One region of the Cellulomonas sp. NPDC089187 genome, then DNA from elsewhere that is predicted to be linked to it. Evidence: predicted binding sites of a transcription regulator. Region 1 holds the regulator's gene; each other region holds the start of a gene.

Region 1 (5,299 bases):
AGGATGATGAAGGAGTCGTTGAGCGTCCGCCCGCGCATGTACGCCAGCGGGGCGACCTCGATGGTGCCGGCCTCCATCAGGCGCGGGATCGAGTCGGGGTCCACCATGTCGTGCAGGGCGTCGTACAGCGGGCGCAGGTAGGGATCGATCTTCTCGGACAGTCCGCCGGGCAGGAATCCGAGCCGCTCACCGGCCTCCACCGCCGGGCGGGTCAGCACGATCCGATGGATCTCCCGCGCCTGGAGCGCCTGCACCGCCTTGGCCATCGCCAGGTAGGTCTTGCCCGTCCCCGCCGGGCCGATGCCGAAGGTGATGGTGTTGCGGTCGATGGCGTCGACGTAGGCCTTCTGCCCGGTGGTCTTGGGCCGGATGGTGCGACCGCGACCGGACAGGATGTTGAAGGTCAGCACGTCGGCGGGCCGGGTGTCGGTGCCGGCAGTCAGCATCGCCACCGAGCGGGTCACCACGTCCGGGGTCAACGGTGTCCCGGCAGCGGCCATCTCGACCAGCTCATCCACCAGTCTCGCGGCCAGGGCCACGTCACCGGCAGGCCCGGCCATCCGGATCTCATTGCCGCGCACGTGCAGGTCGACCGTGCGGAAACCCTGTTCCACCGCCCGGAGCACCTGGTCCTGGAACCCGAGCAGCTCGACCATCGACACCCGTGCGGGGACGGTGATCCGGTGCTCGACCCGCGCGGCGGGCAACGATACGGAGGCCTGCGGCTCCGGTGTGGATTCAGCCATGTGCTCGGCTTGCGCCGTCGCGCTCCCTCGGTGGTGTGGACAGTGAGTGTCAGTTTACCGGCAGGCGATGACAGGCCGCCCGTGGATATCGGCGGTCACGCAGCCGCGTGACCGCCGGGCCTGCGTCCGAGGCCCGGGTGCCGTCGCCCGGCCCGCCAGCCCTCAGTCAGGTCAGTGCCAGCGCCCCAGGCGCGCCGCCAGCAGGGTCAGCGCCACCGTCCCCGCCGTCGAGGTCCGCAGCACATGCGGTCCCAGCCGCACCGTCTGCGCCCCCGCCTCGACCAGCGCGGCGGTCTCCTGCTCGGAGATGCCACCCTCCGGCCCGACCACGATCAGCACCTCGGCATCGGTACCGTCCACCGGCACCGCGATCTCGGGGCCGGACAGCGGCGCGTGCGCCTCCTCGTGCAGCACCAGCACCGCACCTCCGGCGGCGACCACCTGCCGGGTGCGCTCGACCAGGGCGCGCCGGTCCGCCGCGTGCTCGACCTCGGGCACCCAGGAGCGTCGGGACTGCTTGGCTGCGGCCCGCACGGTGGCCAGCCAGCGGGCGCGGGACTTGGCCGCGCGGTCGCCACGCCAGATCACGATGGACCGCTCGGCCTGCCACGGGATCACCACGTCGACGCCGACCTCGGTGGCTGCCTCGATGGCCATCTCGTCCCGGTCACCTTTGGCGAGGGCCTGCACCAGCACCAGACGCGGGGCGGAGCGTTCCTCCTGCACCCGCTCGCGGACCCGCAGCTGCACACCCTCGGGCCCGACCGACTCGATCTCGCCGATCAGGCGCAGCCCGGCCCCGTCGGCGACGTCGATCCGCTCCCCGGCGGAGCGGCGCTGGACCACACCGGCGTGCCGACCCTCGGCCCCGCCGAGCACGAACAGATCGTCGACCTGGTACCCGTCCAGCGTGCCGGGGTCGGTCAGGAAGACCGGCGCCGTCATCAGCGACCCGCGAGCTTGTCGCGCAGTTTGGCGAAGACTCCCGTGCTGGCGGCCTGCAACCGGGCCTCCGGACGCTCCTCCCCGCGCAGGGTGGACAGCTGCCGCAGCAGGGCGGACTGCTCCTCGTCCAGACCGGTGGGTACCTGCACGTCGACGTGCACATGCAGATCGCCACGACCCCCGGCGTGCAGGTGTCCGACGCCGAGGTTCTTCAGTGTGACCACCTGCTGCGGCTGAGTGCCCGGGCGCAGGTCGACCTCCTGCGGACCGTCCAGGGTGTCCAGGGTCAGCACGGTGCCCAGCGCAGCGGCGGTCATCGGCACCTGGAGCGTGCAGTGCAGATCGTCGCCCTCACGCAGGAAGGTCTCGTGCCGATGCTCGCGCACCTCCAGGTAGATGTCCCCGGCAGGGCCACCCGCCGGACCGACCTCGCCCTGAGCGGTGAGCTTGATCCGGGTGCCGGTGTCCACACCCGCGGGCACGTCGACCTCCAGCGTCCGGCGCGAGCGGACCCGGCCCTCGCCCGCGCACTCGGTGCAGGGCTCGGGGATGACGGTGCCGAAGCCGTGGCAAGCCGCACAGGGCTGAGTGGTCATCACCTGGCCGAGGAACGACCGGGCGACCCGCTGCACCGTGCCCTGCCCGCCGCAGACCTCGCAGGTGCGCGGCGAGGTGCCCGGTCGGCAGCAGGAACCGGAGCAGGTCGGGCAGACCACCGCGGTGTCGATGGGAACCTGACGATGCGTGCCGAAGGTCGCCTCGGACAGGTCGATGTCCAGTCGGATCAGCGCGTCCTGGCCGCGACGGGCGCGCGGGATCGGGCCACGCTGGCCACCCCCGGCCGCCGCCCCGAAGAACGTCTCGAAGATGTCCTGGAACCCGAAGCCGCCACCCTGACCGCCGCCACCGCCGGGCGCGGTCGGGTCCTGGCCCAGGTCGTACATCTGGCGCTTCTCCGGGTTGGAGAGCACCTCATAGGCACGCTGCACGTCCTTGAACCGCTCCTCGGAGGCCGCATCCGCACCGGCCACATCCGGGTGCAGCTCGCGGGCGAGTCGGCGGTAGGCCTTCTTGATCTGCTCCGGGGCGGCGTCACGCGGGACGCCGAGAACCTCGTAGTAGTCGTTCACAGAGTGGATTCCTCGGGGTTGACGGTGCTCAGTTGGCCAGGATGCGCGACAGGTACCGGGCGACCGCCCGCACCGACGCGATGGTGCCCGGATAGTCCATCCGGAGGGGGCCGAGGGAGGCGATCCGGGCCACCGCGGGGCCACCGGTGTCGGTGTCCGCGCCGTAGCCGGAGCTCACCAGGCTGGCGTCCACCAGTCCCTCGTGCCGGGTCTCACGCCCGATCCGCACCGACACGCCCTCGTCCTCCGCGGCGTCGGTCAGCAGGCGGAGCAGCACGACCTGCTCCTCCAGGGCCTCCAACACCGGGCTCAGCGAACGGGCCACATCGGTATTGCCCCGGACCAGGTTAGCGGTGCCGGCCACGACGACCCGCTCCTCGCTCTCCCCGGCCAGGGTGTCCTCGATGACACCGATCACCGCGCGCAGCAGCGCCGAGGACTCCGGCTCCACCTCATCGGCGACCCCGGCCAGCGCCGCGTCCAGATCCGCCAGCCGACGACCGGTGGCGGCGACGTTCAGCAGCATCCGCAGCCGGGCCACCGTCGCCAGGTCCAACGGGTCGGCCAGCTCCAACGTGCGCTGCTCCACCCGGCCGTGCTCGGTGATGATCACCACCAGCAGGTGCCGTTCGGAGACCGGGACCAGCTCGACGTGCCGCAGCGCCGTGCGGCGCAGCGACGGGTACTGCACCACAGCGACCTGGTGGGTCAGCTGCGCGAGCAGCCGCACCGCCCGGTCCACCACGTCGTCCAGGTCGACCGCGTCCTGCATGAAGGTCTCGATGGCCCGGCGTTCCGGGGTGGACAGCGGCTTGATCGTGGCCAGTCGGTCAACGAACAGCCGGTAGCCCTTGTCGGTGGGCACCCGCCCGGCGGAAGTGTGCGGCTGGACGATCAGCCCGGCTTCCTCCAGCGCCGCCATGTCATTGCGGATCGTCGCCGGGGAGACCCCGAGGGCGTGCCGTTCGACCAGCGCACGCGAGCCGACCGGTTCCTTGGTGGAGACGTAGTCCTCGACGATGGCGCGCAGCACGTCGAGCCTGCGGTCCTCGGCCACGGTTCCCCACCTCCCTGATCCGTCGGGTAGCACTCTCGGACACCGAGTGCCAATCCTACGCCTCGGTGTCCACGCCCTCCCGGTCCCGTCGACGGCCCACCAGATCGAGCACACCGACCACCAGGGCCACCGCGACCAACCCCACCGTCACCAACAGCGCACGGCTGGCCGACTCGCCACCGGGCAGCCCGGCCGACAGCCCGGAGTAGAAGGTCGACAGCACCACCGCGACACCCAGCGCCGAGCCGATCCGCTGTCCGACCTGCAACATCGACCCAGCGACCCCAGCCCGTTCCACCGGCACATTCGCCAACGTCAGGGTCTGATTCGGGGAGATCACCAGACCGGAGCCGACCCCGGCCACCAACTGCGTCGCCGCCACCGCCCAAGCCACCGCGGGCGGATCGACCCACCGGATCACCAGGTCGGTCCCGGCCAGGCCGAGCAGCACCAACACCAGGCCGATCACCACCAGCGACCGACCGTGCTGCGCCACCAAGGTGCCCGAGCGCTGTGCCGCCACCGCCGACCCGATCGCAAACGGCATCCCCACCAGACCGGCCTGCAACGGGGTGTACCCGGAGACCTGTTGCAAGAAGATCGTCACCACCAGGAACACCGAGGTGAACCCGGCAAAGTACGCCATCCCCAACAATGCGCCGTTGCGGAACGCCGGGTCACCGATCACCCGCGGGTCGAGCACCGCAGCCCCGGTCCGACGCTGGTACCGCCGCTCCCAGAGCACAGTGCCGACCGCGAAAGTCAGACCGACCGCCAGCCACCACCACCGGGTCGGGTCGTCCCCGCTGCCCGTGGTCGTGACGAAGGGCAGCATCACCGCGGTCGAGGCGACGGCGATCAGCGCCAGACCGGGGATGTCCAGCCGCGGTCGGCCATGGGCAGTCAGGGCCGCACCGGGGCGGGCGGGCGTCTTCGGCAACCAGCGCAGGGCCAGCGGCAGCACCACCGCGACCACCGGCACATTGACGAAGAACACCCAGCGCCACCCGTGCTCCGCCCCGAAAGCCTGGATGATCAATCCACCCAGCAGCGGGCCGATGGCGGTGGACACCCCGATGGTCGCCCCGAAGTACCCGAAGGCCCGACCACGCTCGTAGCCGGAGAACAGCTGCTGGATCGTGCCAACCACCTGCGGGTTGAGCATGCCCGCGCTGGCACCCTGCAACAGCCGCAACACCGCCAGGGCCTCGTCCGAGGGCGCGAATCCCGCACCCAGGCTGGTCAACGCGAACCCGACCAGCCCGATCAGGAACAGCGTGCGGCGTCCCCGGGCATCCCCGATCCGCCCGGCAGGGACCAACACCAGCCCGAAGGCGAGGGTGTACCCCGCCACGATCAATTGGAGCTGGCTGGCCGAGGCCTGCAACGAGTCCTCGATGGACGGCAGCGCCACGTTGACG
Region 2 (5,299 bases), on a different contig from region 1:
AGACGGGTGGTGGTGTCGACCTCGCTCGGGATGACGTCGGTCTCGCCGGGAAGCAGCAGCACGTCGTCATAGGTGAGACCGATGAAGCCGAAGGGGTCGTGGGTGGGTACGGATCCAGGAGTGCCCAGGTCGGTCATTCCCCGATGATAGGCCCCCGTGCGGGGAGCTCCGGACGCGGGTCGATCCGCCCGGCCCTCGGCTCACCCGTCACCGGATCAGGCCGCGCCGCAGTCCGATCGCCACCGCCTGGGCCCGATCCGCAGCACCGAGCTTGCGGAACAGTCGACGGGCGTGGGTCTTGATCGTGTCCTCGGACAGGTACAGCTCCTGGCCGATCTGTGCGTTGGACCGCCCGTTGCTCATGCCGACCAATACCTCGATCTCCCGCTTGGTCAGCTGCACCTCACCCGGTACGCCCGACATCTGAGCGGGCAGGTCCGGGGTCAGCACCGCGGTGGTGGCAGCGGTCGCAGCAGCCGCCAGACCCGCGTGCTGCGAGGTCAGGGCGTCCCCCGAGGACCGCCCATCCGTCACCCCCGGTCCGGCCAAGATGTGCGCAGCCACCGCCGCCAGCTCGGCACGGCCCACATCCGGCGCCAGATACCCGCGAGCGCCCAGCGCGATGGCCCGGTCCAGGGCGATCTCATCACCCGGCACTGCCAGCATCACCACCGTCGACGGCGAGGGGATCGCGCGCAAACGGCGGATCGCCTCCACCGGACCGGGCGAGGGCAGATGGGCGTCCAGCAGGACGATGGTCGGCGGCACTCGACGGGCCAGAGCAATCAGCTCGTCCACCGATCCCGCCGCCCGCACCGGGGCCAGGGCGGGGATGCCGAGTGCCGTGAGGACGATGCGCTCCCGCACCGTCGTGGATCCGTGGCACACCACGACGCCCGCCATCGACCTCCGCCTTCCGCCAACCGGACTGTCCGGTCGATGGTTTCTGTATCGGCCAGATTCGACCGGACGTTAGCGGCAGGGGGCCGCGTCCGCTCATCGAGCGAGGCCGGATGCTCCCTCCGCGACCGCCACGACCTCGTGCAATACCCCGGCGAAGGACCGCACGCGCTGCACACCGTGGTGCAGGGGAACGCTGGCGACCGCCGCGTCGGGCACCATCACAAACTGGTTCAGGTCCGGATGCTGCTCAGCCAGCCCGGCCACCACGGACAGATCCGGGTCGTCACGTTCGGACATCAGCACCGCTGCTGACGGGCTGGTCATGGTGACGATCTCCCCGAGCCGGGTCTGGCCCGCCGGACCGGTGACCACGCGCGCGTCCAGGCTGTGATCGGCCAGGGCGGCGGCCAGCACGTGCAGTTCGAGCGGGCGGGGCTCGTCGGGCGGAGTGAACAGCAACACCACCCGCCGGCGGGACGGATGCCGTGGCACCCGACTGAACCGGTCGCGCAGCGCTGCCAGGGTCGCGGCCACCACCAGCTCGTCCGGCTCGTCACCTGGTCGGGCCAGCAGCGTGCGGGCGGCGATCCCGGCACGGGCGGGGGTGATCAGCTCCGACCACCACCGGGACAGGTCCTCGCCGGGTTGGAGCAGCGCGCGAACTGCCGTCGAATCGCCGCGCAGGGCAGCGTCGATCACGGCGGTCGGGGTGGCCACCACCGGCTCCGCTGCGCGGATCGACGCATCCTCAACCGAGGGCACCGGGTCTGGCACCACCATCAGGTGACGACCGGCGGTCGCGCCGTCACGGGCCAGGCGGGCGGCCTCGGCGGGGGCGACCCCGTCCAGAGTGAGGGCTCGCATCGCCGACAGTCGGGCCACATCAGCGGCGGTGTACCGCCGGTGCGCGCCGGCGGTGTGCTCGGAGGGGCCGAGCCCGTAGCGACGGTCCCAGGTGCGCAGGGTCGCGGCGGCGATGCCCAATCGTCGGGCCACCGCTGCGGGGGTCAGGGTTGCGCCCTCCGGGAGGGCATCCGGCTCGTCGCCGTTCTGCATCAGGTTCAGTCCTTGTTCGCGCCAGGGGTTGCGCTACGTCGCAGTGATTCTGCCCGCGCACTGGCGCGGTTTCCAACCGAGACCACCGAACCGTTTCACGAACCGCGCCAGCTGACCAGCACCTCTCCCTCTGGAGACGAGGGTTGAACGACTTTCGAATCGGTTGTACTGTCCGTAACACCGCGAACCGGACAGGTCCTGAATCGGTGCCGAACCGTTCGTGGGTGAACCCCGAACCACCACCGCTCAGGAGCGACCTATGGCTGAGATCTCCCGTCTTCCGGGACCCGTGATGGAACTCTGGGAGTGGCAGTACCAGGGCGCCTGCCGCGACGCCGACGAGAACCTGTTCTTCCACCCCGAGGGCGAGCGCGGTGCCGCCCGCCGCCGCCGGGCCGAGGCCGCCAAGGCCATCTGCGCCACCTGCCCGGTGCTGAACGAGTGCCGCGAGCAGTCGCTGGCCGTCCGTGAGCCCTACGGCGTGTGGGGCGGTCTGAGCGAGGACGAGCGCACCGCCGTCCTGGCCGAGCGTGCCGGGCGCAGCGCCGCGGTGTAACCCCCCAGAACTCGACGGCGACGGTCCGCGGTGCGATACCGCGACGGTCCGCCGTCGTCACCCGACGAGGGCCCGGACGGTGCGAGACCGTCCGGGCCCTCGTTGCGTGTCCGGGCCGCCGCATGACAAAGGCCCCCTCCGGTGAACCGGAGGGGGCCTTTCAGCGGGACGTCACTTGGTGACGACCGCCAGGATGTCGCGGGCGGAGAGGATCAGGTACTCCTCACCGTCGTACTTCACCTCGGTGCCGCCGTACTTGCTGTAGATGACCTTGTCACCGACAGCGACGTCGACGGGCACGCGGTTGCCCTTGTCGTCGATCCGACCCGGACCGATCGCCAGGACCTCGCCCTCCTGGGGCTTCTCCTTGGCGCTGTCCGGAATGACCAGACCGGAGGCGGTGGTCTGCTCCGCCTCGAGCGTCTTGACGACGATCCGGTCCTCGAGCGGCTTGATGGAGACCGACACGGCGGACCTCCCCTTCTCGCTTGTGAGTTGCCTGTACAAGAAAACCGAACGACCGGCCGTCGTCGCGGGTGCCGGCAGTCGTACGGGCTCGGCACTCCCCCACCGGGAAAGTGCCCACGGTCACTGTAGGAACCGGTTAGCACTCGGTCAAGGCGAGTGCCAGAGTCCGCCGCGTGCGAGGATCGCCGGATGGACTCTGCCGGCCTCGCCCAGCTGCTCAGCCCCGAGGGGTGGGCACTGCTGTCCGCGCTCCCGCCCTATGACCCGGACCGCGCGATGGCCCTGTCCGAGCGGTTGCGCAAGGACGGGTTCGATGCGGATCTGGTCGCCGCGGCGCTCACCCAGTCCCGACTGCGCGCCAAGGCGCACGACAAACTCGGCGAGTTCGCCGACGGGATGCTGTTCACCCCCGCCGGGTTGGAGCAGGCCACTCGCCTGGTCGTCGCAGCCCGGCACGCCCGCCGGTACCGGGCAGCGGGTGTGCGGAAGGTCGCCGACATCACCTGCGGGCTCGGCGCGGATGCGATCACCCTGGCCGGGGTGGGGCTGCCCGTCCTGGCGGTGGACGCCGACGAGACCACAGCGGCCCTGGCGACGGTGAATCTGCGGCACTTCCCGGAGGCCGAGGTCCGGCACGGCGACGGTCTGCGCGTGGACTTCGCCGCCGAGGGCATCGACGGGATCTACGCCGATCCGGCCCGGCGCAGCGGCTCCGGCGCACGCCGGCACGATCCGGCCGCCTACAGCCCGCCGCTGGACGACGTGCTCGCGCTGCGTGCGCGGGTCCCGGCGCTGGGCATGAAGCTCGGCCCCGGTGTCCCCCATGCGGCACTGCCCCCCGAGGCCGAGGCGCAGTGGGTGTCCGTGGCCGGGGACGTCGTGGAGCTCGGCCTGTGGTTCGGACCGCTCGCCGCGAACGGCCCCGGGCGCTCCGCGCTGCTGCTGACCGCCGATGGCGATGCGGTGCAGCTGCGCGACACCGGTGCGCGGGCCGAGGCCGGCGCGGTGGGCGACTACCTGTACGAGCCGGATGGCGCGGTGATCCGGGCCGGCCTGGTGGCGGAGGTCGCCGCCGAGGTGCGCGGTCGGCTGCTGGACCCCACCATCGCCTATGTGACCGCCGACCCCTTGCACCCCACACCTTTCGCCACCCCGTACCGGGTGCTCGACCGGATGCCCTTCGGGCTCAAGCGCCTCAAGGCCTACCTGCGCGAACGCGGTGTCGGCGTCGTCACGATCAAGAAGCGGGGCACCGCAGTGGTCCCGGAGCAGCTGCGCCGCCAGCTCGACCTGCGCGGTGACGCGGAGGCCACCCTGGTGCTGACCCGCGTCGCCGGGCAGCAGCAGGTGCTGGTGGTCGAGCCGGTCGGCTGATGGCCACCCCGGCCCGGTTGGACTTTGCCCGTTCGGCCCGCTCGACGGTCGGGATCGAGTGGGAGCTTGCCCTGGTGGACGCTGACTCCGGCGATCTGCGCCAGGTCGCACGCACCGTGCTGGACGCCGTCGGCGATGACGATCCGGCGATCAAGCAGGAGTTGCTGCTCAACACCGTCGAGGTCGTCTCCGGTGTGTGCCGCACCGTGGGGGAAGCCGGGGCCGACCTGTCCCGCGCGGTCGACCGGGTGCGCGAGCTCACCGAGCCGCTGCGGGTGGAGCTGATGAGCGCCGGCACCCACCCCTTCGCGCGGTGGGCACAGCAGAAGGTCACCGACAAGCAGCGCTACGCCACCCTGATCGACCGCACCCAGTGGTGGGGTCGGCAGATGCTGATCTACGGCGTGCACGTCCATGTCGGCGTCGAGGACCGCGCCAAGGTGCTGCCGATCTCCCGGGCATTGCTGACCACCTTCGCCCATCTGCAGAGCCTGTCCGCGTCCAGTCCGTTCTGGGGCGGCAAGGACACCGGCTATGCCTCCAACCGGGCGCTGATGTTCCAGCAGCTCCCCACCGCGGGGCTGCCGTTCCAGTTCGAGCAGTGGTCCGAGCTGGAGGCCTATGTCGGGGACATGCTGCACACCGGGGTGATCGACGCCTTCGACGAGGTGCGCTGGGACGTCCGCCCCTCGCCACGCTTCGGCACCATCGAGGCTCGGATCTGCGACGGCTCCCCCACCCTGATGGAGGTCACCGCGCTGGCCGCACTGACGCACTGCCTGGTCGAGCACTTCTCCACCCTGCTGGATGGCGGCCACCCCCTGCCGACCATCCCGCCGTGGTTCGCGCAGGAGAACAAGTGGCGCTCGGCCCGATACGGCATGGACGCGATCATCATCACCAACGCCGCCGGTGATGAGGAGCTGGTCACGGATGCCGTCG
Region 3 (5,299 bases), on a different contig from region 1:
CCCGCCCGGCAGAACCTCGGCGCGGAGCTGCACAAGCTGGAGAAGGTGCTGGCTGAGATCGACGCCCGCGAGTCCCCGGTCGCCCGCGGCTGACCACCACCGCACACGCCAAGGGCCGGCCACCCCTCGCGGGGTGACCGGCCCTTGTCAGTGCAGCCGTGCGGCGGGACTCAGAAGTCCATGCCGCCCATGCCACCGTCGGCCGGGGCAGCCGGAGCGGCCTTCTCCGGCTTGTCGGCGACGACGGCCTCGGTGGTGAGGAACAGCGCGGCGATGGAGGACGCGTTCTGCAGAGCGGAACGGGTCACCTTCACCGGGTCGTTCACACCGGCGGCCAGCAGGTCCTCGTACTCACCGGTGGCGGCGTTGAGGCCCTGACCCGCGGGCAGGTTGCGGACGCGCTCGGCGACCACGCCACCCTCGAGACCGGCGTTCACGGCGATCTGCTTGAGCGGAGCGTCGATGGCGACCTTGACGATGTTCGCACCGGTGGCCTCGTCGCCGGTCAGCGACAGGGTCTCGAAGGCGGTCTTGCCGGCCTGGATCAGCGCCACGCCACCACCGGCGACGATGCCCTCCTCCACGGCAGCCTTCGCGTTGCGGACAGCGTCCTCAATGCGGTGCTTGCGCTCCTTGAGCTCGACCTCGGTCGCGGCACCGGCCTTGATGACCGCCACGCCACCGGCCAGCTTGGCCAGGCGCTCCTGCAGCTTCTCGCGGTCGTAGTCCGAGTCGGAGTTGTCGATCTCGGCACGGATCTGGTTGACCCGACCGGCGATCTGCTCGGCAGCGCCGCCACCCTCGACGATGGTGGTCTCGTCCTTGGTCACGACGATCTTGCGGGCGGTGCCCAGCACCTCGAGGCCGACCTGGTCGAGCTTGAGACCGACGGTCTCGGAGACGACCTGGCCACCGGTGAGGATCGCCATGTCCTGGAGCATCGCCTTGCGGCGGTCGCCGAAGCCCGGGGCCTTGACGGCGACGGACTTGAAGATGCCGCGGATGCGGTTGACGACCAGGGTCGCCAGCGCCTCGGACTCGACGTCCTCGGCCACGATCAGCAGCGGCTTACCGGTCTGGATGACCTTCTCCAGCAGCGGCAGCAGGTCCTTGACGTTGGAGACCTTGGACTCGACCAGCAGGACGTACGCGTCCTCCAGGACGGCCTCCTGGCGCTCCGGGTCGGTGACGAAGTACGCCGACAGGAAGCCCTTGTCGAAGCGCATACCCTCGGTCAGCTCGAGCTCCAGGCCGAGAGCGTTGGACTCCTCGACCGTGATGACGCCCTCCTTGCCGACCTTGTCCAACGCCTCGGCGATGAGCTCGCCGATGGCCGGGTCGCCGGCGGAGATCGCGGCGGTGGCGGCGATCTGGTCCTTGGTCTCGATCTCCTTGGCCTGCGCGAGCAGCTGCTCGGTCACGGCGTCGACGGCCTTCTCGATGCCCTTCTTCAGGGCGATCGGGTTCGCGCCGGCGGCGACGTTGCGCAGACCCTCGCGCACCAGCGCCTGGGCCAGCACGGTGGCGGTGGTGGTGCCGTCACCCGCGACGTCGTCGGTCTTCTTTGCGACCTCCTTGACGAGCTCCGCACCGATCTTCTCGTACGGGTCCTCGAGGTCGATCTCCTTGGCGATGGAGACACCGTCGTTGGTGATGGTGGGGGCGCCCCACTTCTTGTCCAACACGACGTTGCGGCCCTTGGGGCCGAGGGTGACCTTGACGGTGTCGGCGAGGACGTTCAGACCCCGCTCGATGCCGCGGCGGGCCTCCTCGTTGAAGGCAATGATCTTGGCCATGGGGCTACCGATCCTCCACTGATGGCTACTGGGCGGCCGCTCGGTGCCCGCGACGGACGATCTGCCACCCGACGGTCATGTCCCGTGGAGCGGCGGACCTCACCGGGTCGGCCAGATGTTCATGATTCTGTCACTCTCCACCGGAGAGTGCTAAGTCAATGGTTAGCACTCGACCCCCTCGAGTGCAAGGCTCGGTCCACCTGATCGCCCGCCGCGAACACCCGGGTGGATTACGGTGGCTGCCCATGTCAGTCGCACTGACGCGACGCAGCCGTCGCGTCATCTCCGTCCTGGTCCTGTCGGCCCTCGCCGCGACCTTGATCGCCTGGGGTGCCACCGGTCCGCGCAGCGCCCGGATCGGGCTCTACTCCGAGGCCGTGGTGCTCGGTGCCGATGGCACTCCCACCCTGGTGCCGGAGGACGGTGAGCCGGTGCTGCATGCCGGCACCCGCGTGATGGACGACCCGGTCAGCACCGCCGACGACACCCTGGCCGCCGAGCAGCGCGCGTGGTTGGCCGACGGCCAGATCCCCGGAGCGGACGGCCCGTATGTCGACATGGTGACCGACGCCCTGCTCGATCTGCGCACCCTGGTCCGCGACGACGGCGCGGCGGTGGCGGCCTGGTCGCCGTACTGGCGGTACGTCTGGCCCCGGGACTCGTCCTTCGTGGCGGTGGCCCTGGCTCACTCCGGACACCACGCGGATGCGGTAGCGATCCTGGACTTCTTGGCGCAGGTGCAGGAGGCGGACGGCTCCTTCGAGGCGCGCTACCTGCCGGATGGCACCGGCGACACCCCGGACGACCGTGGTGAGCAGACCGACGGCACCGGCTGGGTGCTGTGGGCGGCGAATGAGGTGGTGCAGACCGCCGCCGATCCGGTCGCCACCGCCGAGCACCTGCGCCCCCTGGTACAGCGCACCGCCCACCACGCGGAGCGCCTGGTGATCGGGGACGGACTGCCCGAGCCCTCCCCGGATTACTGGGAGGTGCCGGAGACCCAGCTGACCCTGGGCACGGTGGCGCCGGTGCTCGCCGGGTTGGAGAACGCCGCGGAGTTCTGGACCGTGTTGGGTGAGACGGAGCGCAGCGCCTCGGCGCAGGCCGCAGCTGATCTGTCCCGGGAGGCGGTGGAGTCCGAGTTCGACGACTACGGACGCTACGCGGGCGGCGACCTGGCGGATGCGGCGAGCGCCTTCACCCTGCCGCCGTTCCAACCCGTCGCCCTGGACGGCGCACTCAAGGCATGGCAGGACTCCGCCGACCGGATGGCACGCCCGGCGGGCGGTCTGGCCCCGGGCGAGGGATGGCGGCGCGACGGCATCTCCTGGACGCCGCAGACCTCGCTGTACGCGTACACCGCCGCCAGCAACGGCCAGGACCAGCAGGCCACGGCCTGGCTCGACTGGTTGGACGCGCACCGCACCGACCTTGGGGCGCTGCCGGAGAAGGTGCTGGACGACGGTTCACCCGCCGCCGTGGCACCCCTGGCCTGGACCGCCGCGTGTGTCGTGCTGGCGGTGGACGCCCTCGAGGGGTGAGACACGACGCGGCGGGGTCGGATGCCTGCGCACACCGACCCCGCCGTCGAGATCAGAGCGGACGAACCTGCTCGGCCTGGGGGCCCTTGGTGCCCTGACCGACCTCGAACTCCACGTTCTGCCCCTCGTCGAGGCTGCGATAGCCATCGGTCTGGATGGCGCTGAAATGGACAAAGAGGTCCTGAGTGCCGTCGGACGGGGTGATGAACCCGTAGCCCTTCTCGGCGTTGAACCACTTGACGGTGCCCTGCGGCATGCGGTGCTCCTGCGGCTGAGTGCGTGATTGACACCGCCACAGGCCACCCCGAGGGGCCGACTGCGGCGTGGCGCTGACTGTAGCCGCGACCGGCATGGGGCGAAAGGGGTGAATCGCCGATCAGCCGAGGAAGTCGGTCCGCAGCAGCACCACGACACCGCTGCCCGCATCCGCAGCGGACTCGGTGACCGTGGTGATTCCCAGGGCGTCGGCCACGGCCTGCGCAGTGGGCTGCAGCTCGGGCGAGGCGTAGAACACCGTGGTCACCTCGGCGGTGGAGGCGCTCCCGTTGCCTGCGGTGACGGAGGTGAAGCCGGCGGTCTCCAGCTGATCCTTGACGTCCGCGGCGAGCCCGTTGCGGCGGGCGGCATTCAGCACATCCACCGTCTGGGCGTAGTCGATGGCGGGAGCCGGCGGCTCCTCCTCGGCGGGGGGTTCCTCGGCGGGAGGCTCGTCGGTGCCCTCAGTGCCCTCAGCACCCTCGGTGCCGGCGGTCTCCTCCGTGCCCCCGGTCTCCGCACCGACCACCGGGTCGTCGGTGAGCTCCACCGAGGCCTGGTCGTCGTCGCCGCCCAGCCCGTCCCAGGCGGAGGTCCACAGCACGGCACCGACGGTGACGGCCGGTACCAGCACGATCACGGCGACGAACGGCCACCACCGCGACCACCAGCTGCGCGGGGCGCGGTGCACGCCGACCGGCGAGTCCGGGCCGGGTGCGGCGTCGAACTCGTCCTCGGGATAGGGGTAGTTGCCCTTCGTCACGCCGGACAGGCTAACGGCTCAGCCACCTGACGACGGACGACGCGGGCGAGAGCGGCGTGGAGAAGGTGTGCAGGTCGCCCGTTCAGGCGTCGCCGAGTCGACGGGCGGTGCGCTGCCGCTGCCGGGTGGACCGCATCCGGCGCAGCCGCTTGACCAGCATCGGGTCGTGGGCGAGCGCGGCGGGGCTGTCGATCAGGGCATTGAGCACCTGGTAGTACCGGGTGGCCGACATGTCGAAGAGCTCGCGGATGGCCTGCTCCTTGGCCCCGGCGTACTTCCACCACTGCCGCTCGAAGGCCAGCACCTGCTGGTCACGCGTCGACAGGTCAGCCAGGTCGCCCGCACCCTCGACCTCGTCGGTCATCGCGCTCATCCGTGGCTCCTCCTTCGCGTCCAACCGCGCCATGGTACGTCCCGAATCACACGGGTGTCATTCGCGCTGATCACCCGATCCTCCCTGTCTGAGCACCTGAGCTGGCTACCCTCGCCGGGTGAGCACCTCCGCACCCACCCCGCTGTCCGAGCTGATCGCCCCCGACTGGGCGCAGGCCCTCGCTCCGGTCGAGGACCGGATCCACGCGATGGGTGACTTTCTGCGCGCCGAGGTCCAGGCCGGACACCAGTACCTGCCCGCGGGGGAGGCGATTCTCAACGCCTTCCGACGGCCACTGGCCGAGGTCCGGGTGCTGATCGTCGGCCAGGACCCCTACCCGACCCCCGGCCACCCGATGGGCCTGTCGTTCTCGGTCCAGCCGACGGTGCGACCGCTGCCCCGCTCACTGGCCAACATCTACCGTGAGCTGGAATCCGATCTGGGCATCCCGCCGCACTCCGACGGTGACCTGTCCACGTGGGCCGACCGCGGCGTCATGCTGCTCAACCGGGTGCTGACCGTCCGACCCGGCGCTCCGGCCTCACACCGGGGCAAGGGCTGGGAGGAGGTC

What was found. The regulator HrcA, encoded in region 1, represses chaperone genes, less so after heat shock. The targets are predictions, from matches to a motif close to TTNGCACTCGNNNNNNNCGAGTGCNAA.
Region 2: groES (co-chaperone GroES) is a predicted target of HrcA. The motif match lies at 3,120-3,146, and genes of this name have one in related genera.
Region 3: groL (chaperonin GroEL) is a predicted target of HrcA. The motif match lies at 1,959-1,985, and genes of this name have one in related genera.

What each region holds. Positions count from the first base shown of each region.
Region 1 is NZ_JBFBHI010000001.1:733,724-739,022, forward strand. Features, by position in the region: gene AB0N78_RS03470 (PhoH family protein) at 1-746, opposite strand, end outside; gene AB0N78_RS03475 (16S rRNA (uracil(1498)-N(3))-methyltransferase) at 918-1,691, opposite strand; gene dnaJ (molecular chaperone DnaJ) at 1,691-2,821, opposite strand; gene hrcA (heat-inducible transcriptional repressor HrcA) at 2,850-3,878, opposite strand; gene AB0N78_RS03490 (MFS transporter) at 3,934-5,299, opposite strand, start outside.
Region 2 is NZ_JBFBHI010000002.1:110,921-116,219, reverse strand. Features, by position in the region: gene guaB (IMP dehydrogenase) at 1-137, opposite strand, end outside; gene AB0N78_RS04855 (response regulator transcription factor) at 208-867, opposite strand; gene AB0N78_RS04850 (MerR family transcriptional regulator) at 997-1,959, opposite strand; gene AB0N78_RS04845 (WhiB family transcriptional regulator) at 2,219-2,515, shown strand; gene groES (co-chaperone GroES) at 2,687-2,983, opposite strand; gene AB0N78_RS04835 (SAM-dependent methyltransferase) at 3,173-4,357, shown strand; gene AB0N78_RS04830 (glutamate--cysteine ligase) at 4,357-5,299, shown strand, end outside.
Region 3 is NZ_JBFBHI010000004.1:26,122-31,420, forward strand. Features, by position in the region: gene AB0N78_RS11315 (hypothetical protein) at 1-93, shown strand, start outside; gene groL (chaperonin GroEL) at 171-1,796, opposite strand; gene AB0N78_RS11325 (glycoside hydrolase family 15) at 2,042-3,337, shown strand; gene AB0N78_RS11330 (cold-shock protein) at 3,390-3,593, opposite strand; gene AB0N78_RS11335 (LytR C-terminal domain-containing protein) at 3,714-4,355, opposite strand; gene AB0N78_RS11340 (DUF3263 domain-containing protein) at 4,438-4,719, opposite strand; gene AB0N78_RS11345 (uracil-DNA glycosylase) at 4,847-5,299, shown strand, end outside.